DNA from 3 places in the Terribacillus sp. 7520-G genome. Region 1 is predicted to be linked to each of the others. Evidence: riboswitches for the same ligand, from Rfam matches in the RefSeq annotation. Region 1 holds a riboswitch; each other region holds the start of a gene.

The links. A riboswitch is a leader RNA that binds a small molecule or an ion and turns the genes downstream of it on or off. The one in region 1 is predicted to bind thiamine pyrophosphate.
Region 2: another riboswitch for thiamine pyrophosphate. It lies ahead of thiT (energy-coupled thiamine transporter ThiT); the one in region 1 lies ahead of tenA (thiaminase II).
Region 3: another riboswitch for thiamine pyrophosphate. It lies ahead of CHH53_RS02330 (YkoF family thiamine/hydroxymethylpyrimidine-binding protein); the one in region 1 lies ahead of tenA (thiaminase II).

What each region holds. Positions count from the first base shown of each region.
Region 1 is NZ_NQFP01000046.1:662-11,397, reverse strand. It holds gene CHH53_RS15370 (NUDIX hydrolase) at 199-687, opposite strand; gene CHH53_RS15365 (ArsR/SmtB family transcription factor) at 758-1,801, shown strand; gene CHH53_RS15360 (MFS transporter) at 1,806-2,906, shown strand; gene CHH53_RS15355 (S8 family peptidase) at 3,044-4,306, opposite strand; gene CHH53_RS15350 (copper resistance D family protein) at 4,548-5,612, opposite strand; gene thiE (thiamine phosphate synthase) at 5,945-6,583, opposite strand; gene CHH53_RS15340 (YckD family protein) at 6,757-7,080, shown strand; gene thiM (hydroxyethylthiazole kinase) at 7,122-7,919, opposite strand; gene thiD (bifunctional hydroxymethylpyrimidine kinase/phosphomethylpyrimidine kinase) at 7,906-8,742, opposite strand; gene tenA (thiaminase II) at 8,735-9,433, opposite strand; TPP riboswitch at 9,554-9,654, opposite strand; gene splB (spore photoproduct lyase) at 9,714-10,736, opposite strand, start outside; gene CHH53_RS15315 (transcriptional regulator SplA domain-containing protein) at 10,735-10,736, opposite strand, start outside.
Region 2 is NZ_NQFP01000007.1:58,857-69,592, reverse strand. It holds gene CHH53_RS02570 (metallophosphoesterase) at 1-763, shown strand, start outside; gene CHH53_RS02565 (YkyB family protein) at 849-1,322, shown strand; gene CHH53_RS02560 (hypothetical protein) at 1,333-1,608, opposite strand; gene CHH53_RS02555 (FbpB family small basic protein) at 1,721-1,858, opposite strand; gene CHH53_RS02550 (aminotransferase A) at 1,969-3,129, shown strand; gene CHH53_RS02545 (Spo0E family sporulation regulatory protein-aspartic acid phosphatase) at 3,164-3,382, opposite strand; partial or broken gene CHH53_RS17570 (YjcZ family sporulation protein) at 3,755-3,841, shown strand; gene CHH53_RS02535 (TrkH family potassium uptake protein) at 3,890-5,254, opposite strand; gene CHH53_RS02530 (YwpF family protein) at 5,339-5,749, opposite strand; gene CHH53_RS02525 (class I SAM-dependent methyltransferase) at 5,883-6,374, opposite strand; gene CHH53_RS02520 (YflT domain-containing protein) at 6,611-6,961, shown strand; gene thiT (energy-coupled thiamine transporter ThiT) at 6,999-7,565, opposite strand; TPP riboswitch at 7,649-7,748, opposite strand; gene CHH53_RS02510 (peptide MFS transporter) at 7,958-9,334, shown strand; gene CHH53_RS17095 (response regulator transcription factor) at 9,373-9,981, opposite strand; gene CHH53_RS02500 (sensor histidine kinase) at 9,956-10,736, opposite strand, start outside.
Region 3 is NZ_NQFP01000007.1:22,456-33,191, reverse strand. It holds gene CHH53_RS02365 (serine hydroxymethyltransferase) at 95-1,438, shown strand; gene CHH53_RS02360 (SDR family oxidoreductase) at 1,503-2,264, opposite strand; gene CHH53_RS02355 (GNAT family N-acetyltransferase) at 2,357-2,890, opposite strand; partial or broken gene CHH53_RS02350 (DUF2087 domain-containing protein) at 3,052-3,159, opposite strand; gene CHH53_RS02345 (immunoglobulin-like domain-containing protein) at 3,239-3,679, opposite strand; gene CHH53_RS02340 (YeeE/YedE family protein) at 3,843-4,904, shown strand; gene CHH53_RS02335 (sulfurtransferase TusA family protein) at 4,919-5,143, shown strand; TPP riboswitch at 5,259-5,363, shown strand; gene CHH53_RS02330 (YkoF family thiamine/hydroxymethylpyrimidine-binding protein) at 5,445-6,053, shown strand; gene CHH53_RS02325 (ECF transporter S component) at 6,050-6,628, shown strand; gene CHH53_RS02320 (ABC transporter ATP-binding protein) at 6,625-8,232, shown strand; gene CHH53_RS02315 (energy-coupling factor transporter transmembrane component T family protein) at 8,225-8,962, shown strand; gene CHH53_RS02310 (SOS response-associated peptidase) at 9,006-9,668, shown strand.

The DNA of each region.
Region 1 (10,736 bases):
TGTTGTACTCAAACCTATGCAAGCGGAGCTTGAATATGCCAGAACAAGCTTATGGATGAATTCATCCCATAACCCTCTCCGCACCGGATAAGGATGGATCGCTTGGTTTCTCCCACCCCCGCGGAGACGCTTGCCAGGAGACAGACGGCAGCATCTCATGCAAAATCCAGCCATGCAATACAGCAACTCCTAATCCCCTCACTCGAAAATTCCCTTCCTAATTTCCCAATGCGGATAGACAACAGTCTCAAGGGGCAATTCGGATGAAGATAGCCACTTGATTGCCTGCATGACCAAAGGCGAGCTGTTCTTACTGGATAGACTTTCAATGGGAACCCATTCAGCCGCAGATGCATCCTGCCCCGCAAATTGTATAGGAAGTTTCAATTGCCCCGTTACCTCCCCTGTATAAAAAACAGCAGTATGGTGCAAGTCGGTAAATTGCTTCCACTGCCAGGGAAGCTTGAAATCAATCACGCCAATCTGTTTTTCAACTTCCGCGGTCAGGCCCGTCTCTTCTTTCACCTCACGGATGACAGCTTCCAGTAACCCCTCCCCATTTTCCGGACTTCCCCCTGGTAAGTCATAGCGATTGATATATGGACCGCGGCTTTTATGGATGACAAGCAGTTTGCTGTCGTTCTGTATGACGGCATACACACCGAATGCTTGATGATGATTAGTCATGCTTTCACTCCATTCTACTTTTATTGAATTATATATTCTATTATTATAGAATTACAGTGAGGTGATGAATATGCAGATAATTCAGACTGGATTTAAGGCAAAACATGATTATACCATTTTGTTCGAAACATCGTTATTATGGGAAGCTGCCTTAGGAATAGCCGCAGTTACAAACAAATCACTGAAAGGGACACTCGAGCATGTGGATAAGATGTGGGATAACCCGGAAAACGGCTTTTCGCCGGCGCTTCAGCACGATTTACAAATTGTTCATGAGCATAATACATGGAAAGCACTGCTTCAATTGCTCCATCATTCCAATGTCCGTACCTTGACAGAGTGGATAGGTGAAATTTCTGACATGTCTGAACAGACAATGCGGGAGCGTTGCCTTCCTTACATCGGCAGCACATTCGAAAAGCATCGGACCATGGCTGCCCAGGGAAATGCCAGCTCTTTGGCCTTGCTGCAAGAAGTTACCGCGGACAACCCTTTCTTCCCGGATTATATCGATTATATGGTGACAGCAGATATTTCCTTCCTGAAAAACCACTTGATCTCGACTATGACCAATTGGTTCGCATCGGTGATTGAGCCGAACAAAAAGCGATTAGAGGATATGTTGAAACGGGATATCGCCGAAAAAAAACAAAGACTAGCGGCAATGGATAAACTTGCTTTCATTCGATGGGTAACCAACAGCACCAGCTATAAACCGGATGAGTCTATCCACACCATTCTCTTCATTCCGCATTACCATTACAGACCGTGGACAATCCTCGCTGATTTGCCTGGTACTAAGGTGTTTTATTATCCAATCCATGCAGGCAGCATCGATCCCGAAAACAAATATAATCCGGATACGATGCTTGTAAGAAAGTATAAAGCATTGGGGGATGCAACGCGGCTTAATTTATTGAAGCGTTTGATGGAGGGGGAACATGCGCTCCAGGAATTAGCCGAACAGCTTCCCGCTGCAAAATCCACTCTTCATCATCATTTGAAAATGCTCAAATCAGCCGGGCTTATCGGTTCAAATAAACAAATCTACTATGCAAACAAGGATATGATTGCCTCTTTGGATCATGAACTGCAGACCTATCTGGAAGGATGATTAAATGCCCGCTCAAAAAATCACTCTGACCCATCCGTTATCGCGCCTGATGATGAGTACGACAATGGCGGCCATGGCCGGCCAAGTGTACAGCATCCTGCTGCCATTGCTCGTATTGGAAGTGACCTCTTCGGCTATCGCCGTTACGATTGCCTTGGCTGCAGAGCGGGCGACAATGCTGCTGCAGCCTCTCATCGGCCCTTTGCTTGATCGCGCGAACTGGAAGCACGTTCTGTTGGCGGCCGATTTGGCACGCTTTCTTTGCTTTCTTCTGTTAAGTGTCCTTGCCATGAATGGACAGTTTAGTCTAGCCCTCATCTGCTTCCTATCTGTATGTATCGGTTTTGCCGGGCAATTCTACCAAGGCGCACAATTCACTGCCATGGTTTCCGAACGTCAGCTTCACTATGCCAATAGCTTGGAAAGCGCCTTATATCAGCTTACTATAGTGATTGGCCCAAGCCTTGGCGGCACTATTCTTTTGTTTTTCAGCATCTACAACAGCTTGATAGCCGTAAGCATTTTATCCTTACTCGCTGTATGGCTAGTCCTCATGCTGCCATATGAGCAGCATACTGCCAGCGCACGCACATTTTCCATTTCCACCTACATACAAGAGCTGAAGGAAGGTTTCACATTCTTATATCATCAGAAAGAAATTTGGTACACTAATCTCGTTTTACTTATTTCCAATTTCGGCATTCAATTTCTCATTGTCTTACTGGTCATCCATGTAGACAACCTCACAACTGACCCCGTGCTTATCGGCGTCGTCCTATCCTCAGGGGGGATTGGAGCCATTCTGGGAACTTCGCTAGGTTTTCTTGCAGATCGCTTCTCCACATATAGACAGATACTATTCGCTGCCAAAGTGATTGGCGGATTATCCATCATCCTGGTCGGCCTAACAGATACCATATGGCTGGCAGCCTGCTTCAATATGATCGGCACAGCAGCTGCCGGGGCTGTGAATCCAATCATCAAAACAATTCGACAGCGTCATACACCTCGCCATTTATTAGGACGAGTCCAATCCACATCCCGCTTCATCACATTCACTTTACTACCGGCAGCCTCAATATTTGCCGGCTTCCTATCAGAGTAGATCGGCATCGGAACTACGATAGTGCTCGGCGGATGTATTGCCAGCTTAGCCAGTCTTCTAGTGTGGAGATTGCCTCGAAAACTATAAAAAAGAAGGCTCCTCGAAAAAGGAGCCTTCTTCCTTCCATTACCTTTGCATCATTGAACCAGTGGGAATCCGAAACCGGAGGCATAATCATCTCCGCGTGCTGCACCATAGCCTCCAAGGATATCATTTGCTCGTGCACGCGACTGCAGCGTCTGTCTTACTTGAGAGCTGCTGAGGCTTGTATTTTCAGACCATATTTTTGCTGCCAGACCGGAGATATGCGGTGTAGCCATGGATGTACCAGTAAGTGTTGCATACGTATTTCCCGGGTATGTGGATAGGATTGCTGATCCAGGAGCTGACACTTCCACATCACCCTGCTGGATGTAGTAGTCGCCATCCGTACGGCTGTAGCCCCTGGAGGAAGAATCGGCGACACGGTATGTTCCATTTTGCTGACGGTTCTCTAAGTTGGCGACTGCCACGGCTTCCGGCAGTGCAGCAGGATAGCCGATGGAGCCTTCATATGGACCTGAATTCCCGCTGGCTGCAATCACTAGTGCCCCGCTGCTGTTTGCATATCGCACCGCACTGGAGATGAGGGAATCCTGTCCGCCGCCAAGCGACATACTGATAACCACTCTTTCCCCGCGATTGGCTCCCTCGTCGGCAGCTTTCCGGATTGCGTTGGCAATATCATCGGAATAACCGCGGCCATCATCACCAAGTACCTTGTACGCCCAAAGGTCAGCTTCCGGCGCTACACCATAGATGCCCGAGCCATTACCGCCATTGGCAAGTGCAGATCCGGAAACATGCGTACCATGTCCATCACGGTCGACACAAGTGCCATTCACCTGTCCGCTGGATGCTTGTGTAAAGTCGATGCATTGCTCCACATTGGCAGCCAGATCAGGGTGATTGACAGATGTTCCTGTATCGAGAACGGCAATGTTGATATTATCCCCGCCGCTTGTCCTCGTTATGGATGGATTGTCATAGATTGCTTGTATCCCCCATGGTGTCCGATCGGATACCGCTTGGGTCGAAACATCTCGTTTGGCTGACACTTCCTGCTTCGAATACACCGTTACTTCGGTTACTTCCAAGTCCTTATCAGCTTTCAATTCCTTAAGCTCTTCTTTCGATACTTCGGTAGTGAAGCCCTCGTTGCCAAAGCTGTTACGTACACCATGCTCTTCCTTGACCTCGTCAGTGGCTTGTGTGGAGAAGACCCCATCCTTCTGCTTGACAAGAACACGGACTTCCCCATTTTTTGCCGTTTCATCAGGAGCAGCTGAAGCTTGCAGTGGCTGGAATGCAGATAATCCTATCATTGCGACAGCAGCGACACTTACCAGTTTTCTTTTCATTCGATCACCTCGCTGGTTTTTATAGTCACTGAGGTGGTGTCCAATCCTCTGCTCGAGACTCTCAGAAACTATTAAAGTAAATCTAGCATAGGCTTCCAGCAAAATGTATTGGGAAAACAGCCGACAGCAGCATACAAAAAAAGACATCATTCCAATTTCTTTTTCCTTTTTCCAGCAGAATATTTGCGCAGGTGAAAATTTCTGTGAGAAAAGTCGGAATAATGTCTTTCTGTCTAAGCTATCAGAATTGCAAACTGGTCATTATGGCTGTGTACAAAAGACCCGAAGCAGCGAATGCTGCCGCCAATGCAAAGCTTGCTGCTGCTCTTTTTTTGAAAAAATATACAATACTGGCCAAAAACAAGCCAAATCCGATGAAGCAAACAACTCCAAGTCCACTTAAATGCCAGGTTGCGACACTTTCAGCCGTCACTTTAGGAAATATGCTGCCGAAAATCAGCGCAGAGCCTTCATTGCTTAACGCGCTCTTTATGTTGTCCGGCGGGGCAGATGTATTGAGTATCGCGGTGCAAATGAAGACAATCGCCAGCAAGACGGCTTGGGCACGTATCCAATTAATCGGGCGGAATCCAGGATCGCGCTGGGCCTTCTTTGCCAGAAATCCATTGATGACAGCAAAAACAAGTACCGGAATGAACACGATATGCTTCACGAACAGCATTTGTCCATATGTGAGCATCAAAGCATTTCCGTAATCCCGTATGTCCATTGCAAACAGCATAACGACGATGCCGCTGGCTGTCACTGTGATGACGAGCAGGATTGCAAATGGTGTGAACCACTTCAGGAAACTTTCCCAACTGAAGTACTTGGGAGCATAAAAACAAACATGAATCAACACACCAACCCAGAGGACAGCGGCACTTACATGTATGAAATAGGCGAATGCCCCCATCAAATCCCTCTCTGTGTGGCCGCCATACACATGAAGAAACAGCATACCAAGGAACAAGAGGAGTGTCAGAACCGGAAGTTTATCGAAATAAAGCAGCACCCAGACAGTGATGGCCAGGATAAAGATGCCGATCCAGACTCTTCCGGCTGTAAACTGGAAGAGCACCTGCCCCAATGCTTGTCCATATCCATCCTGTGCACCATGCAGCGAGACAAGATTAATGACCGGTCCGCTCGTGACCAGCGCCGCCGATGCCGCAGCTGCCAAGACATCACTTCGCGGCGTCCGGATAGCTGCTTCTTCCTTGCGCACAAATCGGAAAACAAGATGACCGGCAACAAAAGAGAAAGCGATATACGACAGCAACTCCAATAATGGAATGAGAATCACGGATATGCCCTTCTATATTTACAAAATGCCAGCATAACCAACATCGTTTCTTTCATTACTCTACAACTCCATTTTTTCCTTTATCTTTCTTCCATCGTATAAAAGAAATGTACTAGCGTATAGAAGAAAATGTGACCAAATCCGTACACTTAAGCATGAGAAACAAAAGATATGCATTGACTGGGATATGTCTCCATCCATATATTTTCCCATGCCGCATTGCTGTCAGCTGTGCAGGATTTTCTGTCCGCTATCAGGAGTTTTTCGTAGTGAAGCAGGTGTCTTGAAGCGGGAATCTTATTTCAGGGTGGCATTATAACAAAAAGGCGCACTCATCCGTGCACCTTCCCCGCTTTCAGCATATTCACTGCCTCTTGGATATCGCTCGCTTTGGTCAAAACCGAGATGAACGAGATTCCATCCGCACCAGCCTGACGGACAGCTTCTGCATTTTTCTGATTGATGCCGCCAATTGCGACTATCGGAAATTCACCGACTTGTTTCCGGATTTCCCGCAGTCCCGTGAGTCCGATCGGGAACTTGGCATCTATTTTTGTCCGTGTGGCAGCAATGGGACCGACACCAATGTAATGTGCCCCGTCCTGGATTGCCTTTTTGGCTTCTTCGGCATTTTGGGCACTTACACCGATGATGAAATGCTCTGGACAGCGTGCCTTCACCAGCTGCATCGCTTCATCCGTCTGTCCGATATGCACACCATCTGCGCCAATCGCAATGGCAAGATCGACATCGTCATTGACGATGAAAGGAATACTATGCGCACGGCACCTAGCCTGGAGCCGTTCCGCCAGCTGTCGTTTTGCTTTTCCAGTCCTTGCCCCCTCCCCTTTTTCACGAAATTGAAACATCGTGATGCCCGCATCGAGCGCTTGCTCCAATATATCCTCCGGATCCTTGTCCGGGCAGTTTTGACTGCCCATGATGAAATAAAGCTCCAATTCCTCTTTCATATTACTGCTCCTTTGCCATTGATACTTTTCACATCCCAAACCTGTATTGAATTTGCTCTCATTCCTCAGATAGAAAAATCCCTTGCTCCTAATTTAGGAAAAAGTGTGGAAGATGGATAGTAATCCCAAAACTGCGTAAAGTAAGCCCAAGCTTGAACAAGGAGTTGATAAAGTTGAAATGGATAAAAGCTGGGGCTGTCATTATCGCTCTATGCCTTGGATTGGTGGTTGCCAATCCTGCCGCTTCCTTCGCCGCTGACAAAGCTGTTGCAGATGTACTGACAGATAAGCAGAAGCAGGAAATAGCGGCGCTGCAGAAACAAGCATTGGAGCAAGAAAAGCAAATCATCGAGAAATACGTTGAATTCGGTGTCTTTTCTGAAGAAAAAGCCGACCAAATCGTGAAGCATTTGGATCAGCGATTCGAACAGCTGGAGCAGGATGGCTTCATCCCGAAACCGCATCGGCATGGACATCCTGCGCACCCAGATAAATGACTGTCCACAATCAGCAGGCTGGAATCCTGCTGATTGTTTCATTACACTTCTACCGGAATTTCATCCACTCGTTCCAATCCACTTACGTCATTCCCCAAAAGATAAAGCTGATCCAGGAAAGCAGCCTGAAAACTTCCCGGAGCTTGCGCAAGCTCGGCTGCAGCCTCTGCTGCGATACCATAGAAACTTAGTGCGCCGATGCATGCTTTCATCACATCATCCGCAGCTCCTGCAAATGCTGCAACGACTGCACCGAGAAGGCAGCCGGATCCTGTTATTTTCGTCAGCATCTCATGGCCATTCGACACACTATACGTATGGTTCCCATCCGAGAGGACATCTATTTTGCCTGTTGCGATCACAATCGTATCCAGCTCTCTTGCAATTTGCTGGACGTGGCCTGGGGATATACCTTCACCAGAACCATCCACACCTTTTATTTTAGCCGATATACCGCCGAGGACAGCTATTTCACCCGCATTCCCCCGTATGACAGTGACATCCACCTCTGCCAAAATACGACGGGCTGTTTCTGTCCTGTAGGTCGTCGCACCCACACCGACAGGATCGAAAATCACCGGGATACCGAGTCTGTTCGCTTCTTTCCCAGCTAAGATCATCGCTTCCGCATCGGCAGCAGCCAGGGTGCCGATATTGATCAGCAGCGCCTGTGCATGCTGCACCATCTGCGCTGCTTCTTCCTTAGCGGATGCCATAACCGGAGAAGCTCCGAGTGCAATCAATCCGTTTGCAGTAAAATTGATGACCACATTGTTTGTAATACAATGAATCAGTGGGTTCTTTGTGCGGACTTCCTTTATCACATCAGTATACTTCATTATGCTGTCCCTCCTGTACAGGCACACTTTTCAGACGGTAGCCCCAATGGTTTGTCGGCCCGTTCCCTTTGCCTAGCTGCAGCGAATAACGAATCGCATCTGTTACAAACTCCTTGCCGATTTTGACTGCCTCCTGCAACGATCTCCCCTTCGCCAATTCCGCTGTGATTGCCGCCGAATATGTGCATCCTGTTCCATGAGTATGCTTTGTCGGGATTCGCTCGGCTGTGTAGGACGTAAAGTTTTCCCCATCATAAAGCCAATCTGCAGCTAAAGCATCTTCCATATGCCCGCCTTTCATAAGGACAGCTTTTGCCCCATATTCCCGGACGATTCTTTTTGCTGCTGTTTTCATACTGGCTTCGTCCTCTATCCGCATTCCAGTCAGTTCTTCCGCTTCCGGTACGTTCGGCGTAACCAGTGATGCCAGCGGCACGAGATGTGTCTTCAGCGCATCTCTCGAATCTTCTCCCATTAGGGCATGCCCGCTTTTGGCATACATGACAGGATCCATGACATAAATGGTATTTGCATCATTCAGCATAGCAGCGATACAGCGCATCATCTCTTCCGATGCAATCATTCCGGTCTTTACAGCAGCCGGGATGATGTCCGAAAAAATGGATTCCAGCTGCTGCTTTAGAAATTCGACCGGAACGTGATGAATTGCCTGCACACCAGTCGTGTTCTGGGCGACAAGGGATGTTATCACGCTCATGCCATATACCTCGCGCTCTTGGAATGTCTTCAGATCAGCCTGGATGCCGGCACCGCCTGAAGGATCCGTACCGGCAATCGTCAAAGCACTCTTCACATCAGGCATGAAGGGACTCTCCTTTCAATGGTATCATCCAATCTTGCTCGGTGGTTGCCATCTCCCAAAAGGCATGCTCCAGCATACAGCTTTTCAGGAATGCTTTACGCGCTCGTTCCTTGGCAGCAGATCCTGCTGTTTCCGCCCATTTGTCCAGCCGCTTGCAAAGCTCGGCTGTCACATCCGGCATACCGTCTTCCCTGCTGGCATAGAACTGGATCCATTCCAGGAACGGATTGGATTCATCCGGCTCCTTCGTCTCGATAATATGGGCAGCCAGCGCTTGATACGTCCACGGGCAAGGCAGGAGTGCTGCCATCAGCTCCCCGATATCACCATGTACAGCACTATTCATCATGTGGGAAATGTAATGATCTGCTGCCGGCGGCGGTGTCATACGCTGCAAATCCTCGTATTTCACACCAGCCACCTTACAGAACACATTATGCGGATGAATTTCACTATGCAGGACAAAATTGATCTGGGACTGATAGAAATCCATCTCTTCCCTTGTCTCACATTTGCTTACTGCCAAGCCATAAATACGAGCGAATGCAGTCAGGTACTCATAGTCTGCCTTCACGTAATGGATCAGCGCCTCTTTAGGCACATGGCCATTTGCAACTCCTTCGACGAAAGGATGCTGATAGATTGCTTCGAAAACCGGGTTTGCTTCTTCTCTCAATTGTGCAGAAAACATGTAAATTCCTCCCCTTATTGGAGAAAGCCCTGATGAAGAGTGATTGGCGCCGGCTAAATAAAAAAGCCGCTCCAGAAGTATGGAGCGACTCGTATACATAGCGATAGTGTCAAAGTTCACACGAATCCGGCTCCACTTCCCTACGCTGGTGTTAACCAGATCAGGTTCAAAGGGATAAAGATTTCTCTTATCTCAGCCGAACGGCACCCCTAGTGGACTTCCTCAAATTCAATTGTCCCTTTAACTATCACATGCATGGATAAGATTGTCAACCGATGCATCAAGTGAAATATTCAATCCGTGAATGCGGGAACATTTTATAGATCGTGCTCCCAAGAATGTCTTTGATTTCTTCCTGTTCCTCATTCTGATAAACATACTTCCCGATACCGTAGCGGCCCCATTTATATTTCCGCTTATTTTCATCGAGTTCCAGCTTTGTCATCGGGTAATTTTTCTGGATGACACGTTTTGCCGGCTTTGTGAAACGGTGCTGGATCAATTCAAAGGTAAGGTTCTTTTTGGCATGAGCGGGCAGCGCTGCTTCCAGATGCTCCAGCATTTCCGGGTAGCCCTTCTGCCAGCCCTCATGCAGATAAATCGGAGCAACGATGAAGCCAAGCGGATAACCTGCTTCTGCAACTTTCACGGCAGCTTCGATCCGATCTTTCAAACGGGAGGTTCCAGGTTCGAAGTATTTGATCACATAGTCATCATTGATGCTGAATCGGAACCTTGTCCGTCCCTGGTGATCTGCGTCCAGCAAATGATCCACATGGGCAAATTTCGTCACGAAACGCAGCTGTCCATGTTTGGATCGACCGAAGTATTCTATTGCATGTTTCAGCGTGTGCGTCAGATGGTCGATGCCGACAATATCCGAAGTACAGGAAGCCTCGAAACGCGTCTCTTCAGGCGCCCTCTCCTGCATATATTGCTCTGCCGCCTCGAAAATCTCATCTGTATTCACATACGTACGGATATAAGGTTTGGATCCCATCGTTGTCTGCAGGTAGCAATAATGGCAATGTCCCATACATCCTGTCGCAAAAGGAATCGCATATTCCGCAGATGGTTTGGACGTATCGAATTTCAATGTTTTCCGTACGCCGACGACCAATGTCGATTTGGCAGTGCGATACTTCTGGAACTCATTTTCCCCCGGCAGATTACGAACCTGGTTATGGGAAGTGGTCTCACGGATTTCCACTCCCATGTCCTGGAATTTATCCCGAAGTTTCACGCCAAGCGGATACTCCAATGCCCTGGGCTCGATATAGACGAGCTGCGGCACGAACGGTTT
Region 2 (10,736 bases), on a different contig from region 1:
GACGAAATCATATACACTGACCAGTGAACGGCTCCCCAAGGCCTTTCACGGACTGAAGATCGTCCAGTTCAGTGATCTGCATTTAGGTTATCATTACTCCATCAGAAAACTCAGACGCTTAGTGCGTCATATACAGGCTCAGCAGGCAGACGTCATTGTGTTCACCGGTGATTTTGCCGATCGGCCCATTCGGCTGAAATGGAAGCAGGAAATCGTCGATTGCCTGACTGCACTCCAAGCTCCATTAGGGAAGTTTTGGATATTTGGGAATCATGATTACCGCGACGAAAGCGATGCAATCGTTGCGAAATATATGAAAGCCGGAGGATTCACCCCCCTGCATAATACCGCTGCATTATTGAAGCGCGAACAGGAGCATATCGTGCTGGCTGGCATTGATGATATCATACGCAGTTCACCGAATTTGCATGCTGCCACCAAGCATAGCGATGAAGATTCTTTTACTATATTATTGGCGCATGAACCAGATTTGGCCGAGAACGTAAAACATCTGCCAGTGGATGTCCAGCTGTCAGGCCACTCACATGGCGGCCAGGTCCGGATTCCGTTTTACGGGGAAGTGATTGTCCCTCCTTATGGCAGGCGCTACGTGGACAGCTATTATGAAGTCGGCTCCAGGCCCCTGCATGTTTTCGTCTCGAGAGGGGTCGGTACGACAAGAATGCCCATCCGTTTCGCCTGCCCGCCGGAAATATCCGTCATTTCCTTGCAGCACGGACCGAAAGATGTGGAAATCAACTAAAAAAGAGCTTGCCAATCGTACTTCTTTTTTGTACGATAGTACCATTCTCCGATAGGGTCTATTCCTGCACTAGGAGGTTACTCGAATGAAAGTGAACTGGACATTAGAGGATATCGCAAAAGCGTTGTTCGTTGTGAATCGGCACGCGAAGACAGCTCCTGATCCAAGCCACTTGTATCAACTGAAAAAACAAGCTGTAGCAAAGCTGCTGGAGCAGAACAAAGCAAAAAAAATCGGTTTGCATTTCTCTGAACACCCAAAACTCAGCAGACAGCACTCCACCGTGCTGGTACAAATAGCAGACTATTACTTTCATATCCCAGCTGCAAAGGAAGATTTCAAGATACTCCCGCATCTGGGAGAATTGGACAAGACTTTTCGGAATCCGAAGCCGAATCTATCCCTATCCCAGGCAAAGCGGATCCTTTCCGGCTATTTGGATTTACCGCAGCAGGATACCAGGACAAAACAGCAGCCATCCATTAAAAGATCGGCATTCTATACGCCATCCTCACTCGGTCAGTTCACCTGGCCCGACAAGAAAAAGCGGCGCAGCTAAGGGACTGACCCTAAACTGTACGCTTTTTCTTTTTATTACCTACGAATACACTTAATTTAACGAAAATGAGCATGCTGCAAATCAACGTCATCACCAAAAGGACCTTGTTTTTTGAAGACTCCCACCACAGCCAGTCAAACCCAGACAAATACACCAATAGGACATGTACTGTGATTACAGCCAAAATCGAATACCATTGCTTATTAACCAGCCAGCGAATACAAAAGAAAATCACTGCAAATATGGACAATACAGCCAACAGCCCCATCACCGGTACAATCATCATTGTCATCCCTCCCTTATCAGTTTCTGCTAAAATTCATCGATTTAAACAGAAAAGGAACCCCGCCTTGACGGGATTCCTTGTAATCTTGCACTATGGTATAATGTATCAATGGTCATTCCAAATGATCAGACTGGATGCCGTACTTATCATCCAAGGATTCTTCGATCCGAAGCATCGCCTGGTCATCCTGCAATAACTCATTTTTGTTTTGCGTGATCAATTCCTCTAAAGAAAGCTTACGGGGTCTCATTTGCATTAGCCTCCTAAATATTTTCCTTTAGCTATTCCCAATACTATCACGTTATAATCAAAATTGTTTGAACATTATGTTAAGAAAATATGTAAATGGAGGTACATAATATGGAACAGCTTATCAATTCGCATGTTAAAAACATACAGATTTCCGGCATTCGCCGTTTTTACAACTTGGTGGCAGATAAAAAAGATATGATCAGTCTGACGATCGGCCAGCCCGACTTCCCGACTCCGCTTCATGTCAAAGAAGCCGGGATCGAAGCGATTCAGTCAAATCAGACAACATACACACCGAATGCAGGGCTGATGACCTTGCGGAGTGCCATCAGTGATTTTTATTCGAAATATGCCCCCGCCTATCGGGCAGAGGATGAAATCATCGTCACTGTCGGAGCATCGCAAGCAATCGATATCACATTGCGCACCATCCTTGAGCCTGGTGATGAAGTGATTTTACCTGGTCCAGTCTATCCAGGCTACGAACCGCTCATCTCACTGGCAGGCGGCATCCCCGTTCTGGCAGATACCTCTTCCAATGGATTCAAGCTGACACAATCCATCTTGGAGCAATATATTACGCCGAAGACAAAATGCATCATCCTGCCATACCCTTCCAATCCGACAGGTGTCACACTTACCTATGATGAGTTGAAGGTGATGGCAGACTTTCTTGCTGAAAAGGATATTTTCATCCTATCGGATGAAATATACAGCGAGCTGACCTATGATGAAGCCCACGTCTCGATTGCCCGCTTCCCGCAGGTAAGGGACAAGACGATAATCATTAACGGTCTGAGCAAATCCCATTCGATGACCGGCTGGCGAATAGGCTTTACATTGGCACCTGCATGGCTGAGCGACCATATGCTCAAAGTACATCAATATAATGCTACTTGTGCCACCTCCATCAGCCAGTACGCTGCAATCGAAGCACTTACGAACGGTTTGGAAGATCCCGTCGAAATGCGTGAAGCCTACCGCGTACGCAGGGATTATTGTCTGGAGCGACTTTCGAAGATGGGGCTTGCTGTAGAGAAACCAAACGGAGCGTTCTATATATTTCCGAAGTTCCCAATCAAGAAGATGACATCATTGGAGCTGGGATTGGCACTGGTTGAACAGGCTGGACTTGCAATCGTGCCTGGAGATGCATTTTCTGAATATGGGGAAGGATATATGCGGTTATCGTATGCATACAGTATGGAGCAGCTAGAGGAAGGAATGGACAGGCTGGAACGCTTCCTCGATTCCAATGCATTGGCATAATAAAAAGGACAGGTCTTTTTGGCACCTGTCCTTTTTATATCTTTCTTTTTGCTTCATATAGATTCAGCAGCTTGTCCAATTCCTGGCTTTTCGCTATCGATTCACTGCTTGTGAACCCTTTTTCGAATGCTACTTCTGCCATCTGCTCACGCAGTACTTCAATCTGCTGCGTCAGCCTATTTAAATTGATTAGTTTATTGGAGTGCTGCAGGCAATATCTGGCGTGTTCAGGCAATATCAATTTGATCACCATTATTCCTTCTATAGTTACAAATCTTTTCCATTACTTATCATGCCAAAAGATCGAATGAAAGTAAAGTTTATCAACCACTTTTCACACTTTTTACATATATACTCGACAGACATCCTCCTTCTCTCCTATCATTCGTCAATAGCTGGCGAAGCAAATCACTTCCATTTTCTTAGGCCAGCCAGTCATTTGTCACAGTCCGGCCCCATTCAGCACTTAAGGAAATCATATTGAAAAATGGGCAAACGACCATACGCCTTCCTCAGCTGCACCATATAGTAAGGTGTAAGCTTTAGGAGGTGAAACAGAATGGGTTACGGATACGGTGGCTTCGGCGGTTTCGGCGGAGGTTGCGGTTATGAAGGCGGTAATGTCGGCGGCTACGGCGGTGGCAACGGCTTTGCTTTGATCGTCGTACTTTTCATCTTGTTGATTATTGTTGGTGCAGCATTCTACTGCTAATAACCAAACAAAAGACGGCATCCTTTCCGGATGCCGTCTTTGCAATTTTTATCCGATGATGATTCGTTCCTTTGGATAATGGAAGTTGGCTGCTTGGGAATTACGGTGCAGGGAATACAGGAATGTCAGGATACCCACACGCCCCAGGAACATGAGCAGCATCAGGACAATCTTGCTTGCATCACTCAAATCAGCCGTGATGCCCAGGCTTAAGCCGACTGTACCAAACGCACTGCATACTTCGAATAGCACTTCGGTGAGCGAGAAAGGTTCGATCGAAGCAAGGATGACAGCAGATACGAATACCAGGATCATCCCGAAAATAGTCACATTGATTGCTTTGAATAAATCTTCCGGGTGGATTTCCCGGCGAAGGACCGTGATCTGCTTATTCCCCCTGGCAAAGTGGTACAGCGCGATGACAACCAATGCCAAGGTAGTGGTCCGGATACCGCCCCCTGCACTGCTCGGAGAAGCGCCAACGAACATCAGCGCAGACATGAACAACTGATTTTGTTCAGTCAAGTCCGCAATATCCATTGTTGCAAGCCCTCCGCTCCTTGTGGTCACTGATTGGAACAGGGAGTAAAACAAAGTCTCATGCCAGGATTTCCCGACAAAGAAATTCCTGGAGTCAAGCAATGCTATGATAATTGCACCAGCAATAATAAGCACCATGAAAGTTATGGTTGTCAGCTTCGTGAATAAGGAAAAACGAATAAAGCTGCGCTCTTCCTTGGAAGCAAAGATGTACTGCTTCACCTCGATAAGCACCGGAAAGCCGATTGCACCGAGAATGATCAAAAGCATATGTACGAACTGTACGAAATAATCATGCTGAAAAGGGATGAGTGACTGCCCCGTTATATCGAAGCCTCCATTGGTCGTTGCACTGATGGAGGCGAATAGCCCTTGAAAATATGCTTCACCTGCTGTAGGGAAATACTGCAGGTAATAGGTTCCCAAAACAAGGAATCCGATCAATTCTATCGATAAAACAACGACCAGGATCTGCCGCATGAGACTGACCGCTCCGCGGAACGACATTTGGTTCTGATCCGCCATGATGAGACGGCGTTCCTTAAAGCCGATTTTCTTTCCGAACAATAGCCAGACGAAGGTGCCAAGCGTCATGACACCTATTCCGCCGAGCTGCATCGTGAACGCAATCAGTATGATTCCAGTCGTGTTGAAATATTCTTGTATGGGAACAGAGGCAAGCCCAGTCACACTGATGGCACTGACAGATGTAAAAAGTACATCCACGAAGGAGATATCCATTCCTTCTTTATGAGCTACTGGCAAGGCCAATAAGCAGGTAGAAATAACAACTGCCGTAAAATAAAAAAGAATGATCAGTCTTGTTGGCGAAATATTGTTGAGCCATCGCCAACGCGGGTCATAGGTACGCATACATGAACTCCTTCGTTGCATCTTTCAAATGTAATCTATTATAGCAGGTATGGTATAAGGAGAATAGCTCTTTTTCAGAACTGCTTACTCAGCTCTGCCGATTCCGCTTGAGAGGATTTCTCCCTCTTCCAGCCCATCCTTGCGAAGCTTTTTGATTGCAGTAAGCAAATCCAGCCGGTCTTCCCTTGCAAGTCTGCCCCGCATGATTACATTTCCTTCATCCCCTAAATCATTGACCTCCAATACTTGTATCAAAAACAAGGCCAGCCGATTCTCAGGTTTTGTGATCCTTACTTCCGCAAGCAGGACTTTGCGGTCCTCAGATAATGTCTGTACGACCTCCAAATCCTCTTTGCCAAGGACTGCTTCCAATACCCATTCGTTATCCTCCTCCTTATTGATGATCAAGCCCTCCGATAGTTTCATTTCCTTCCCTTCCATCGATCCTTGATCCGTTGAATATAAGGTTAATTCCACCAATTTGAATGTTTTCACTGCTCCCACTCCTTTTATGTAACCAGTTATATCTTTTCTCTATCTTAATGCTTTTCGTATGTATTGGATAGGGGATGTTTCCTAAGAATATATGTGCCAATGCGCAAGAAAAACCGCCCTTCCGGCGGTTTTCTCATGCTTTGAATGCTTTTACATAATATACTTCCTCATTCAGATCCCCTGCCGTCACGTCAAACCCTGCCTTCGACAATTTATCGGTAAGCAAGCCGGCACTCTGATCCTTGCTGAAACCAAGTGCAACAACAATGCCCTTTTCGATGGTGATTCTGTATATCTCCTGAACAGCTAACTCGAGATCATCCGTATTGTCCAATACAAACGCTGCCAGCCCGCGCTGGAAGGATGCATCCGGAAAATTCAGTCTGCCCACTCCGCTCGGCATCCGATCGATATTCGATAGTGTCTCTTCCTCTGCACGGAGCGATAATTCCTCCAATAAAGCTTCATCTTCTTCAAGGGCAGTCACACGATCCTTCGTTTTATGGGCAATCGGTATAACCAGCTCCCCGTTACCAGCACCAAAGACGATCACTTTTTCTCCGCCCTCTATTTCCAGGAGCTCCAGCACCTCTGCTGCTGAAACTTCTGTTGTCTTATTCACCATACAGCTCTCTCCTTTTACAATCGATTAGTTCTGTATTGCCTATACCATACGAAACTAAACGTATCTTCCCTAGGCTTTCACGGATTCATAATTTCTATCCTCGATCGGTTCTCAACCCACCAATCATAACCTAAGTCATCTCTATCTCTGATTTCGTATGATCAAACCAAAATTGTTTCAGTATTTGCTGAGCGGGTAGATATTCCATACAAGATCAACATAAAGGAGAGATGAACATGAAACCCTATCTGAAAGAGTATACAAACGACGAAAAGCTTCAGGAAGACATTCAGCAGCTGAGTACAAAAGGTGTAAACAAAGATAATATTTATGTCTTGTCACATGATGACGACAGAACAAAGCGTGTATCCAGCAAAGTGGATGCCAATACAATCGGCCTATCCGAGATGGGTGCCAAAAGTGCGGTCGGGAGCATGTTCAGTAAACCTGGGGATGAGCTCCGTACCAAACTGAAGGAAATCGGCTTTTCCCAAGAAGAAGCCGAGGATTTCGAGGAGGATCTGGATGAAGGGAAAATCTTCTTGATTGTCACCGAAACGGAAAATGTCGAAGGCTTGCTTATTTAAATGAACAGGCACTGTTCCGATGAACAGTGCCTGTTTATCATTTCTTTGGCAAAATGAATTTCGGCTGGGCCAAAACCAGAATGAGGATGACTATGATACTCGCGATGAAGCTCGGCAGCAAGTAGGAGCCATTATATATAAGTGAATATGCCCATACACTCTGCCCGGGAGCGGCTGCTGATCCGAAAAAGACCATCCCGCCTACAAAATGTGAAGCGAACCGTCCAATACTTCCAATCAGTGTTCCAATGATCAGGAATCCAACAAGCTTGGTTCGGTTATTATCTTTTGCCGCTTTACGAGCTGATCCAGCCGTCACAGCTGCCAGACCAACTAAAGTGAAGGCCAAAGGATAATCCAAAAAACCTTGGACAACATGTATGATATAGGGGTTGGTGACTAATTGAAGCAGCCCGGTAATCAACCCGGTTGCAAGTCCTCCTTTCCATCCCCAGCGAAACGCCATCAAAAATATCGGGACCATCTGCAAGGAGATACTGCCTCCCTGTGCCCATGCTTTAAATGAAAATAAGTCCAGTACGAATGCGAGCGCGGCGAATATTGCCACCTCCACTAAAAATAAAACCTTGCCTCTTGATTGCATATTGCTTCTCCCCTACTAAAAAAATGCAACAAAAAAACAATGCCGCAGGGAGATCCTTCCGATGGCCCTTACGCATTGTTTCCCCATCAAAGAAGCTACATCCCTACGCGAGTGCTAACTCACAGGTTCAAAGGGTCTGGACATATGTCCATCTCAGCCGGAATGGCTCCCCCTGCAGGCTTTTTGGTTCCGATTTGTTTTCTGTTGTCTATCTATTATATAGAAAAATGATAGCGCTAGCAACTATTATTGAAATTTCCTATATATGAAATTTTACCCAAGTGCTAATTTTAGCAATTTTATTACTTTTACTTCATATAACGAAATTGTTTGAATTCGAGAAAAACTATGACGTATAATGGACAATGTTCTTTAAAAAGGGAGGATTAAAAATGGATACACCAGCTACAATCCCACAGGGGAAGAAGCATCCAAAGGGATTGTATCTTCTCTTCTTCACGGAATTGTGGGAAAGGTATAGCTATTATGGAATGCGCTCTGTCTTGATGCTTTACTTGACTGCCGCAGTGATAAGCGGCGGCTTGGGAATGAGCACACAGCATGCTGCTTTCATTTACAGTTTATACGGAGGAGTCATTTATTTCACGCCTATCATCGGCGGCTATCTGACAGACAAATATATTGGTCTGCGTACAGCAATCACGATCGGCGGTATCACAATGGCGATCGGAGATTTCACAATATTTCTATTCAACAGCCAATTGGGTCTATATATCGGGATTCTTTTCTTGATCATCGGTAATGGTTTCTTCAAACCGAATATTTCAACCTATGTAGGTGAACTATATGACCCAAGAGACAAACGGAAAGACGCTGCTTTCACAATATTCTATATGGGAATCAACCTGGGGGCATTCTTCTCCCCATTGATCGCTGGTTTCCTTGCAGAAGATCTATTCCACTCTGTAGACGCTGATGGTATTGAACACTTTGGCTTTAAATGGGCATTCCTGGCTTCTTCCATCGGAATGATCATCGGTCAGTTGATTTTCAGCTTGTTGGGTAAACGTTACTTAGGTAATATCGGAACAAAACCTGCTCGTACTGAAGTCGCCGCGAAAAGTGTTCCAGCAGCAAAAATGACAAAAGCAGAAAAGAAACGTACTGGCGCTGTACTGATTCTATTTGTCTTTGTTATCTTCTTCTGGGCTGGTTTTGAACAAGCAGGCACTTCCCTGACACTTTATACAAGGGATTTCATCGATCGGAATATTGGCGGCTATACGATACCGGTTTCCTGGTTCCAATCTGTCAACCCGCTATTCATTGTCATCCTTGCTCCGATCATATCCGCAATCTGGTTGAAACTAAGCAAATCAAAACGCGGAGATTTGCGAACAACGACAAAAATGTCCCTCGGTATGATTCTCCTGGGATTAGGTTTCATGATTCTGGTTCCAGCAGTACTGTATACAGGCAGTGATGAAACGGATATAATGCACAAAGCTAATATTTTATTCATCATCTTTACTTATCTATTCCATACTATAGGTGAGCTTTGCCTATCTCCGGTAGGACTATCCATGGTAAGTAAAGTAGCGCCTATTAAGATAGCTTCCCTATTGATGGGTGTCTGGATGGCAGCATCCGGTATTGCCAATATCATCGGCGGACAGCTTGCTGCATTGACAGCAACTCTCGGTTATCTGGAGATATTCAGTGTAATCGGTGCCGCAGCTATCATAGTTGGTATCATCCTGCTGGCGGTTTCCAAAAAGCTGCAGTCCATGCTTGATGCCAGAGACTGATCCATAAAAACACAGTTCCTTTTTAGGAGCTGTGTTTTTTATATGTATTCCCTTTCCTTCGCTATGTAAACTGCTTGTGAACGATTCTGGGCACCCAGCTTATCCATCAGCTCCGAGAAATAGTTTCTGATTGTACCCGGCGATAAAAATAGTTCTGCAGCTATTTGTTTGGTGGAGTATCCTTTTTCCGCCAGCTGGAGGATTTGCTGTTCACGCTCACTTAACGGGGTATCCATTCCCTGTACGAATTGATACGTTATCTCGGGACTTATCACGGTGCGCCCATGATAGGCAATGTCCCTTACCGCATGTGCAAGCTGATCACTCGGCGTATCCTTCAGGAGATACCCCTCGACGGTCATCTTCATAGCTTCCTTGACATAAGCAGCAGTGGAAAAGGTCGTCAGCATCAGCACCTTTTCGGGGCGGTTATTTTCCCGCAACCATTTCACGACTTCCAATCCGCTATATTTCGGCATCTCGATATCAAGAATCAGCAGATCATATGTTTTGGTTTGAAGCGCATGCAAAACCTCCTCGCCGGTAGCCGCCTGACAAGCAACAAAGAAATCTTCCTCTAAATCTAGCATCGTTGCCATCGCACCCCGAAGCATGTTCTGATCATCCGCCAACAGCATATGAATCATGCCCAGTTCCCCCTTCGGTTTGCAGCGGTACATTTATTGTCACATGCAATCCACCATCCTGCCTTTTTTTGAAATGAACTTTCCCCTTCATCAGCCTCACTCTTTTCCTTATACCATCCACACCATTTCCTTCTTGCCATTCCCTGCCATCAAAGATCCCGTTGTCCTCCACTTCCAATTGGAGTTCGCTTCCGGACGGAATGAGGCGCATCTTACAGAATGTAGCGCGGCTATGACGGATGACATTTGTGACAGCTTCTTTGACAATATAAGCAAGCAGAGTTTCCTTCGAACCATCCTTCATCGGAGGCAAATGCTGTTCCAATTCAAAATCGATTCCCGCCTCCTCCAGTCTGGATTGAGCTGCCTCCAATTCCTCCTGTAAGGATACCAGCCGCATATCACTAACGATTTCCCGCATCTCCCGGAGCAGGGATCTGGCCAGCAGCTGAATATCATGTAATTCCTGTTCCGCCCGCTCTTGATCCTGATATACAAACTTCTTCGAAATATCACTTTTCACCGAGATGGTGGATAATGTCTGCCCGACTGTATCATGCAAATCCCGGGCGATTCGATCCCGTTCCCTTTCTTTGATTAATTCTTCTACTCGATTGTTCGCCTCGGATAACTCCTGGTTGACTGCTTCCCATTTATGATTCCATGTCTCCTGTGCCTTCCAGGCGGCAGGAGCGATTAAGGCAATCAAAATACCAGGCAATATATACCCCCAATTCAGATTCGTCAAACCAATC
Region 3 (10,736 bases), on a different contig from region 1:
AAACTAATAGTACGGCAGCTTATTCCATGCTATGATGACACAAAACCACCAAATTGATATATTGGTTTTAGGTTTTAAAGAAAGGGGTTATTTCATGGTTACGATCAGTGAACAGGTTCAGCAGCATGAGGTACATGATCCATCCGTTCTGCAAAGGGCACGTGATATACTCAACAATTGCGCCTCTCCCCGTCTCATGCAGCAGGAAGTCATCCATGCAGTACAGCGAAATGCCATCTGGCGCGGAGAGGAATGTCTTAACCTTCTTGCTCCCGAGGCACCGACAAGCCCCACAGTCAGAAACCTTCTGGCATCAGAAGCTGGCACCCGAGCTGCTGAGGGCCATATCGGCCCCACCCAGCGCTGGTTTGCCGGAACCACTCATATCGACGAAATTGAATCGCTCTGTGTGGAATTGCTGAAAAAAGTTTTCAAATCAAATTATGCAGATCACCGACTTGTCGCAAGTATGCTTGGCAACCTGACAGTTTACACAGCATTGACCAAGCCTGGTGATGACATCATGACGATCCCGCAACCAACAGGCGGTCACTCCAGCAATCGTAACGACGGTCCTGCGGGTATACGCGGCTTGAATATTCATGATGTTCCGATGGATCCCGCAGAATTGACAGTTGATTTGGATGCTTTCAAAGCAAAAGCACGTGAAATCAAACCCAAACTCGTGGCACTCGGAGCATCCATGACATTATTTCCCTTCCCTTTGAAAGAAATGTCCGCCATCGTGGCAGAATGGGGCGGAAAAATATTCTTTGATGGTGCGCATCAGCTCGGCCTGATCGGCGGCGGACAATTCCAGGATCCACTTCGGGAAGGTGCTGTGATCATGACTGGCTCTGCCGGTAAAACATTCAGCGGACCGCAAAGCGGCATCATCGTATGGAATGATCCAGAAATCAATAAATCGGTAACAGATGCCATCTTCCCGGCTTTGGCTGCAACACATCAAGTGAATCGAGTGGCTGCATTAGCCGCAGCGGCAGCAGAATTCCTTGCTTTTGGCGAAGAATATATGGCACAAATTGTCAAAAATGCACAAGCCTTGGGGACTGCCCTCCAGGAACGAGGGCTGACGATGCTCGGAGCCCATAAAGGCTTCACCCGCACACATCAGGTCATTGCCGATGTCCGTGCTTTTGGAAACGGACTGGACATCGCCAAAAAACTCGGACAAGCGAATATCATTACAAATAAAAACCTCATTCCGACTGACCGGCCTGAGGATTGGGATTATCCAAGCGGTTTGCGCATCGGGACGACTGAAGTGACCAGATTAGGGATGAAAGAAAAAGATATGGACACAATCGCAGATTTCATTTTAGCTGTATTGGAGGATAAAAAAACACCGGAAAAAATCCGGAAAGAGGTCATTGAATTCCGTAAACCATACCAGAAAATCCATTATTGCTTTGATTGATGGCTGCATGATAAAAGGACCCTATGGTGAACATGACTGTTCACCATAGGGTCCTTCTTTCGCTTTATTGAATCGAGCCCTTCATATTCTCGTACATACCAGCGACAGCTTCATCGATTTCTTCCCTGGTCATTTTCCTGGCTTTTTCGGATCGGGCGTAGCCCATTTCCAAGCTGCCTGCTTCCATTTGTTCAAATATCGCATCGGCAAACTCATCCACCGGGGTTCCGAATGTGTGCAGCCCTACGCCGCCCAGATCCGTATTCACTGCTGGAGGCGCCACCTCGATTACTTGGACAGAAGTGTCGGAGAGCTGGTGTCTGATGCTGACCGTAAAGGAGTGCATTGCTGCTTTGGTAGCCGAATAAATCGGTGCGATCGCCATTGGCGTAAATCCTAAGCCGGAAGTGACATTAATGATAGCTGCAGCATCTTTCTTTGCGAAATATGGCGCAAACAGCATGGCAAGATGCATCGGCGCCTCGATATTCGCTGTTATTTCTTGATTGAAATAACTCCAGTTATCTTTCGCATCAGCTGTCAGAATATTATAGCGCTGCTGGATTCCCGCATTATTTACAAGTACATTCACCTCTGGATGGTTTTCTGTCACCCAATCGAACAGCTCGATGCGATCTGTTTCCGATGAAACATCCGCCACGCGTGTGATAAGATCCGGATACTTTTCCTTTGCTTCCTGGAGTTTTGCTTCCCGGCGTCCGCAAACGATCACCTTGCTGCCAGCTTTGATGAACCTTTCCGCAAAAGCAAAACCGATCCCGGAAGCTCCGCCCGTGATCAATACTGTATTTCCTGACAAATTCATATCCGTCCCTCTTTCCCATATATCCTTGATAAGCCTATTTATTTTATCCTAGATACAATTCAGTCATCAAATAATCCGTCTTACAGTAAATCTTAGTCGGCAAATATCTTGTCAAAACAGAAATACAACTGATTATTCACCGGCTTGGATTCGAATATAATCTTCCCAACTTTTACATAGCCTTTTTTCTCGTAAAAACCCAATGCATTTCGGTTCTTGGAAAAGGTGTCCAAGCGAATACCGGCATACCCTTGTTTCAATGCCGTTTCCTCGGCGAATTGCAGTATTTTTCCTCCATATCCTTTCCCTTGTGCCTCAGGATGTATACAAAAAGTGTGGAGAATTAAATTGCTGCCTTTTTTGCTGCGCCAATCCACTCTCTCCCATTCCGGGGATTCCCATTCATTCAATACAACCGCTCCCAGGACTCGTTCCTCTCTTTTCAGTACATATAATTCCTTGGCTTCAATTTTTTCTTTAAAGTAAGTCAGGTTGGGATAGTTTTCATCCCATTGAAATATCCCGCTTTTTTGGAGTTCCGCATTGCTTTCATCAAATAATGTTTGTATGGAATGCAAATCCATTGATGTAGCTGACTCAATGGATGCCTTATTCGCTTTGTTCACGTTTGCCCACCTTCTTCTCAGCAGCCATTTACATAGCCGGAAAGGATATTCTTTGTTGGAAAGCTGTCTTCTGATGTTTAGTATGACACCGCACTGCTAAATAATGTCGATATGATGAAAAAGAGGATCTCAGCCAAGCTGCAAGAAGATCTTTTCGTGCATTAGAAAATGATTGGCCGCACTGCTTCAGGATGCAGTTCATACACATTGTTTTCCCTCCGCATGAACCGATGCACGATCCATTCCCTCCTCATGGTGGCATAATCATCATGAAACTGCCTTCCAGAGCTTCTTGGATGGCTGTCTTATCATCCCACGAAATATGCTGATCCTTCCTTGTTCGGTAACTTAATTCCCGACGGTGAATTCATCATATACAACTATTCCCTTCCCATCTGATGAAAGCTCCTTTATCAGCCGGTAATCACCCTCGGTGAATCTGTGATCAAGGAGGTCCGTTTCAATGGATCCTTCGCTATTGGTACCGGGCTCAATGATCCAGCCATCCGATTGGACTGCACTATCCCTTTTAAAAGGAACTTGAAACCATTTTTGTTGTGCGTCATCATATTTTTCTATCACAAAATCCCGTCCCTCCGCCAAGGTTAAATCACTTTCATTCATAACTACGTAAGGTATTTCAATAGGAGCAGCAATGGTGCTGTCTTTTATCTCAAGTGATATGGACGGATTCGTTCCGCTTATGCCATTTCCATATCGACTCGGTTCCAGCTCTCTTGCGCATCCGAACAAAACCAACAGCAAGAACAGCAAAATGAATCGCTTCACCCCAACTACCCCCTTTTGACCAACTTTATCACAATTTTCACTTAGCAAAAATAACCATCACTCGTCAAATTCAGAATAAACCAAAATTAGGGGTTGATTCTGAGGGAGGGAAGCATTATCATAAAAACTTATAAGAATACTCGGGTTAAGAAGGGGTGTTTCGATGATCCAAATGATCTTAACAGGCTTGTTATGCGGAGCCCTGCTTGGCTTTGTCATGCAGCGGGGCCGTTTTTGTTTGACAGGCGGCTTTCGCGATATGTATTTAGCGAAAGATAACCGGATGTTTTATGCCCTGCTGATTGCAATTGCCATTCAAAGTATCGGCGTTTATACATTGATCAGTTTGGGAGTTTTTGAATTCAGTGCAGGTACACTGCCCATCATTGCGGTAATCATCGGTTCTTTCATCTTTGGTATCGGTATTGTTTTTGCTGGCGGCTGTGCAACAGGCACTTGGTATCGTGCCGGGGAAGGTCTGATCGGCAGCTGGATTGCACTGGCAGGTTATATGCTTACAGCTGCCATGATGAAGTCTGGTGCATTGCTGCCCTTGGACACAACGGTAAAAGAAGTACAGCTGGAGAATAACTCCATCGCCGCAACTTTCGGGGTGAACAATTGGATATTGATCGGCTTATTCACTGTGATAGTCGGGTTGATCGTTTATCGTACGCTGCGCAAACCACAAGTAAAGATTCCTGGTTTGAAGCCAAAAAGAACTGGTCTGGCACATATTCTATTCGAGAAGCGCTGGCATCCTTTCATAACGGCAATTCTCATCGGGCTCATTGCTATCCTGGCTTGGCCATTGAGTGTTGCTGCCGGACGCATCTCAGGTTTGGGCATCACGACGCCTTCTGCAAATATCCTTCAATTTTTAGTGACAGGGGAATGGAGCTTCATCAACTGGGGTGTCTTCCTTGTGCTTGGCATCTTCATAGGATCTTTGTTCGCAGCAAAAATGAGCGGTGAATTCCGGTTCAGGCTGCCTGATGTGAAAACAACCATCCAAAGCTTCAGCGGCGGAATCATGATGGGCTTCGGTGCAGCCTTAGCGGGCGGCTGTTCGATCGGCAACGGTCTTGTGATGACTGCCATGATGACGTGGCAAGGATGGATTTCGTTGGCATTCATGATTTTAGGAACATGGACAGCTTCTTACTTTGTCTATGTACGGCCGCGTAAGAAAACCAGACAATCAACACATGCAATACCAGCATAAAGGAGTGTATTCAAATGAAGAAAACATTGGAAGTAATGGGAATGGTCTGCCCCTTCCCATTAGTGGAAGCAAAGGAAGCCATAAAAGACCTGCATTCCGGCGATGAGCTGGAGGTGCAATTCGATTGCACCCAGGGAACCGAATCCATTCCCAGATGGGCTGCCGAAGCAGGTCATGAAGTAACTGCATATGAGCAATTGGGTGAGGCCGCTTGGACAATAACGATCAAAAAGAAATAGCTTGTCAAGATTATCATCATCGACTGATGCACAACAAAAAATCAGATGGTCCAACAAGAAACCCTTTACAAATCGTTTTTCTTTTTTTACTATTAACCTATCAATTGCATAACGAGCGACGCACTGGGGGAGCTGGCAACGGCTGAGAGGAATCATGTGATTCTGACCCTTTGAACTCGATCTGGATAATACCAGCGTGGGGAAGTGCAGCCAGAATGGTCCTATTCTTTTGTGTATATTCTGCGACTGCGCCCTATGGTGCCGTCGCTTTTTTATTTGCAAAAAATCAGGAGGATTCTTTATGGAAATGCAAAATCAATGCGGAACAAGCAGAATCGCAGGCTGCAGCTTTTCGGTTTACCCGATGGCGGACAGATTCAAGGAAATCATTTTGGAGGCATTGGAAGCCGTCGATACCTCAAAAGTATGGATCGAGACGGATGATGTGACAACGCTTGTGCGCGGAAGGATTCCGCATGTATTCGATGTCACCTCTGCTATATTTTTGGCAGCAGCCAAAGACGGTGAGCATGTCGTGTTCAATGGCACTTACTCGATCGGCTGTCCTGGTGATTCTGCAGGAGATGTCTATATGGCCGAAGACGAGGTCAAGCTCAACCTTCCGACCACGGGAGGCATGAAGCTGGATACCGCATCCAAATTCTCGCTCTATCCATTAGGCGGCGGCAATTATATGGACACCATCTACAGCCAGATCGAGAATATGCGCTCTCACGGTATCGCTGTATCCAAGTCTCATTATTCCACCCGGCTTGATGGCAATGCCGTTGATGTTTTTGAAGGATTGGAGCATGTATTCACCGAAACGGAGAGCTCCGGATCTTCCCATACCGTCATGACGGTCACCATGTCAGCTAACAGTCCTTCTGCCAAGGATGTGATCAAATGAAAAGCTGGCGGATGAAGGATATTGTCGTCATGGCTGCGCTTGCTGTCGTATTCGGTATTGTGTATCTATTATTCCTGCCTGTCAACGTGGTGATGATGGGGCTTGTCGGACCGATCGGGACCGATATCATCTTTGGAGTCTGGTTCCTTGTCTCCATCGTGGCTGCCTATATCATCCAAAAACCTGGTGTCGCCCTTGTTTCGGAAACGATTGCCGGCATCGTCGAGGTGCTGATCGGCAGCAGTGCCGGTCCAATCGTCATCCTTACGGCTATCGTGCAGGGACTTGGTTCAGAAGCTGTATTTGCCATGACACGCTATCGTTCTTATCATGTGTTCGTATTGATGGGTGCCGGCGTGGGCGCCGCCATCACAAGCTTCATCTGGGGATACTTCCGCGGAGGCTTTGCCGCGCTTGATCCTTCCTATGTTGCGCTTATGTTGATAGTACGGATCATCAGCGGCGCTGTCATTAGCGGCCTGATCGGTAAAGCTATCAGTGAGGCGCTGGCTAAAACAGGAACGTTGACGAGCTTCCCGCTCGGCAAAATGCATCGCCAGCGAAAAGCAGGATGAAAAAGCCGATTCTGGAAGTCGACCAGCTGACCGTTGCCTTCGCGGAAGAAAGCAGCCCCACTTTATCCAAGTTGAGCTTTAGGATGCTGGAAGGTGACAGCATGCTCCTTCTTGGACCAAGCGGTTCCGGGAAAAGCACACTCACCTATTGCCTGAATGGTTTATATCCGAAAGAGCTCGACGGGGAAATGAGCGGTGACATCTTCTTTGCCGGTACGAATATCGAGGATTACAAAAGCGGGAAAATCAATTTGGAGGTCGGGACTGTATTCCAAGATCCCGAAACTCAATTTTGCATGCTGACGGTGGAGGATGAAATTGCCTTCGGGCTGGAAAATAAGAAGCTGCCTGCAGGAATGATGGATGCAGAAATTGATCGTGTCCTCCATCTTGTCGGTTTACAGCACAGGCGAAAGGACCGGATTCATACCCTTTCCGGCGGACAGAAACAAAAGGTGGCATTGGCAGCAGTGCTGGCGCTCCAGCCTAAATTGCTCATTCTCGATGAGCCGACGGCCAATCTGGATCCGGCTGCGAGTAAAGATCTTGTGCAAACTATCCGCCGTTTACAGGAACAACAGGATATCACGCTCCTGATCATCGAACATAATATCGATTACTGGCTGCCGATCGTCAATCGTGCTTTATTATTAGATCGTGACGGCACCCTATTCTTCGATGGTGCACTGGATGATGCCATCAATCTTTATGATGAGGAACTGGGGCGGCGCGGCATTTGGCTGCCCGAAGCTGTTCGCCTCGCCAAGCAAGCACAGCTTCCGAAGCCTTGGCCGCTTACGATCAACCTGCTTCCCGATGGTTTGCAGTTCCAGGCATCAGCAGCGGAAACAATACAATCCAGGGATAAACTCATCCGTATGGAAAATGCTGTTTTTCAACATCAAGAAAAAGTCTTGCTGAACATCCCGTCCCTCGACATCCAGCAGGGTGAATTCCTGGCAATCACAGGAAAAAACGGCAGCGGCAAGACGCTTCTTTCCAAACTGCTGACCGGTCTGCTCAAACCCAATGACGGAACAGTCGAATTTCTCGGCAAAAGACTCAGCCGCTGGAAAACGGATGAGCTTTACCGGCAAATAGGCTATGTGTTCCAAAATCCAGAGCACCAGTTCCTCACCGACTCTGTCTGGGGAGAAATTGCCTTTGGCCAGGAGATAAACGAGGGAAGAATCCAGGATATCCTGGAGGAAATTCAATTAGCTGCACAAGCTGACAGGCATCCTTTCGCCTTGAGCCAGGGGCAAAAAAGACGGCTCAGCGTGGCGACGATGCTTGTCCAGGAACCACAGCTGCTTGTCCTTGATGAACCTACATTCGGCCAGGACAGCCATACGACCGACGTGCTGATGGATCTGATCTGCAAACATCACCAGCGCGGCTGCACCATTGTCATGATTACACACGATATGGAGCTGGTCGATCGTTATGCCACACGCGTTTTGATTGTCGAGCAAGGCAGCATCGTACAGGATGACAAGCCAGGGACCATTTGGTCCACGGCCAATCTGACCGACTATGGACTCTCCCTCCCTGCCAGAGAAGCTTATCGAAAGCGCAAACAGGAGGCGAGCCTTTATGCATAACATCAACCCAAGCGTCAAAGCTGGAACCGTGACGCTTGCAGCGATCATCATCGCTTTCCTTTTTGATCCGATCGCACTCCTTCTGTATATTGGCTGGACAATCGCTGTTACATTGCTGTTCGGGAGGGTACAGATAAAGAAATATCTTCTTTATCTGCTCCCCTTCACATTATTCGCGCTTGGCATGCTGGTTTCCACACTGCTGTTTGCAAAGACACCAGAAAATCCAGCCATCACCCAGCAGTTCCTGTTCTGGGATTTGCCGAAGGAAACGGTACAGGATGCACTCGCATTGGCCATCCGCGTATTCAGCTATGCCACGCTGTCCCTGCTTTTCGTCCTGACTACAGACAAAGTGGCATTCATCTTGAGCCTGATCCAGCAATGTCGTGTTTCACCCAAGCTTGCGTACGGTATTCTGGCCGGCTATCGCTTCCTGCCATTATTAAAGGATGAGCTATCGACAATCCGTTCAGCCCATCTCATCCGAGGCGCCAGAACCAAGACCAGCCGTTTTACCAGGTACAAACAATACACCCTCCCGCTGCTGGCCAGCGCCATCCGCAAAGCCGAGCGTACAGCCGTTGCCATGGAATCCAAAGGTTTCACAGGCGAGAGGGACCGTACATTTTACCGCTCCTATCACGTACGCTGGACCGATTGGGCATTTGCCATCGTCATGTTGGGAGCCCTCCTTCTCTGTATCGTTGTTTCTGGATCGTTTCAGTAACAAGCAGAAGGGTTATACTGGATGAAAAAAAGGAGAGATGACCATGTGCGGCAGATTCACCTTGCTCACTCCCTGGGAAGAGCTCCTGCGTACATATGACGCAGTCTCTGAAATGGAAGCGCTAGAGCCCAGCTATAATATCGCACCTACCCAGCAGATTGCCGCCATCATCCACGACGGAAAGAATCGACGGCTGGGAAGCCTGCGCTGGGGACTGATTCCGCCATGGGCACCCGACAAGAAAATCGGCAGCAAAATGATCAACGCCAGAGCCGAAACACTGTTGGAAAAACGCAGCTTCAAAAAAGCCTTCCAGCACCAGCGTTGTCTAATACCAGCTGACAGCTTCTATGAATGGAAAACCGAAGACGGCAAAAAACAGCCCATGCGCATCCAGCGTAAAGACAAAACTCCCTTTGCATTCGCCGGCCTTTGGGAAAAATGGCAGGATGAGGATGGCAGCAATGTCTTCACCTGCACCATCATCACAACCAAAGCCAATAGCTTCATGCAGCAGATCCATCACCGCATGCCAGTCATCCTGCCAGCCAACGCTCAAGGCATGTGGCTTGACCGGCATGAACATGACCCAGACAAATTGCAGTCATTGCTGGAGCCTTATACAGAGGAATTGACAGCATATCCAGTATCAACGCTGGTGAATTCACCGAGGAATAATAGGGAGGAATTGATTAATCCATTGTGAAAGGAGCATGTATGAAACTGCACCCCTATCAGACTTTAGCTAAAATTGGGGGTGCTTTTCATATGGTTATTTTCGTAAATCTTTCACTCATGTTGCCAGATAACCTTCCTCATTTTAGAACAATGCCATTAATGCGTCTCAACCCTTTTCTGTTTCATTTCTAACGGATAACTCACTCTTATCCCCATAGAAAAAACACCTCCAGATCTTATTTCAGTAAAAATGGTTCTTTTTCAATCTTGAAGGTACTTTATTTGTCTAGAGCATTCCCGCAAAATAAAATCTTTTTTCTTAAAACTCTTATAGTTTGCCATACGTGGTTCGATAACCTTCCTCACTTAAGGCTTCTGCTAACCTAGAAAGTGACCAATCTCTATTATCTTGCTTCAGTTGAAATAAACGTTTCACTACTTCTGCATGTTGGTTATGTATTTTTAATTCTTTATTACCCTTTTGCTTCGTGTAACCAAAAGGTGCCCTTCCTCCTGCATAGCCACCTTCCTTTGCTTCTTGTTTCTTCTCTTCGTTAATTTAAGGGCAATTACAAGCCGTTGATATTGGTCTAATAACTCCATTTAGCCATTGAATGTGTATCAAGTTCCAGCCTTGTTTCTTACAGTACGTTTTAATTTCATCTTCTTGATATTTCAAGGCTATATCCATCTTTTGCTTGTCCTTGTGTTCAAACTCGTATATACCCAATAACGTTCAAGTTTTCACCCTCCCGTTACATAAATTTTAATTTTCGTAACGCTTTTTAGCGAATAGCGAGTATTATAAGACCGTCTCTAGGAAAAATACAACCCAAAATTTATAAGCACAAGCAATATAAGAACTCTCTTTCATGTTACCTTATTGTTTATCGCCACGAGCTTTGTCAATCTCGTTATTAGTTTGTCAGCAATTCCATATCATAACTATCTCTGCCATGTGAAATGTCATCTCGCCTATTTCTCGTTCTTATTCCGTTCCTCAAAGTGTTAAAACAATGCTTCATGATGGTACAATCTTTATGAGTTATGAATTTCAATTAAGCATCATCAATGTCATACAAAGTTTAAATTTCTA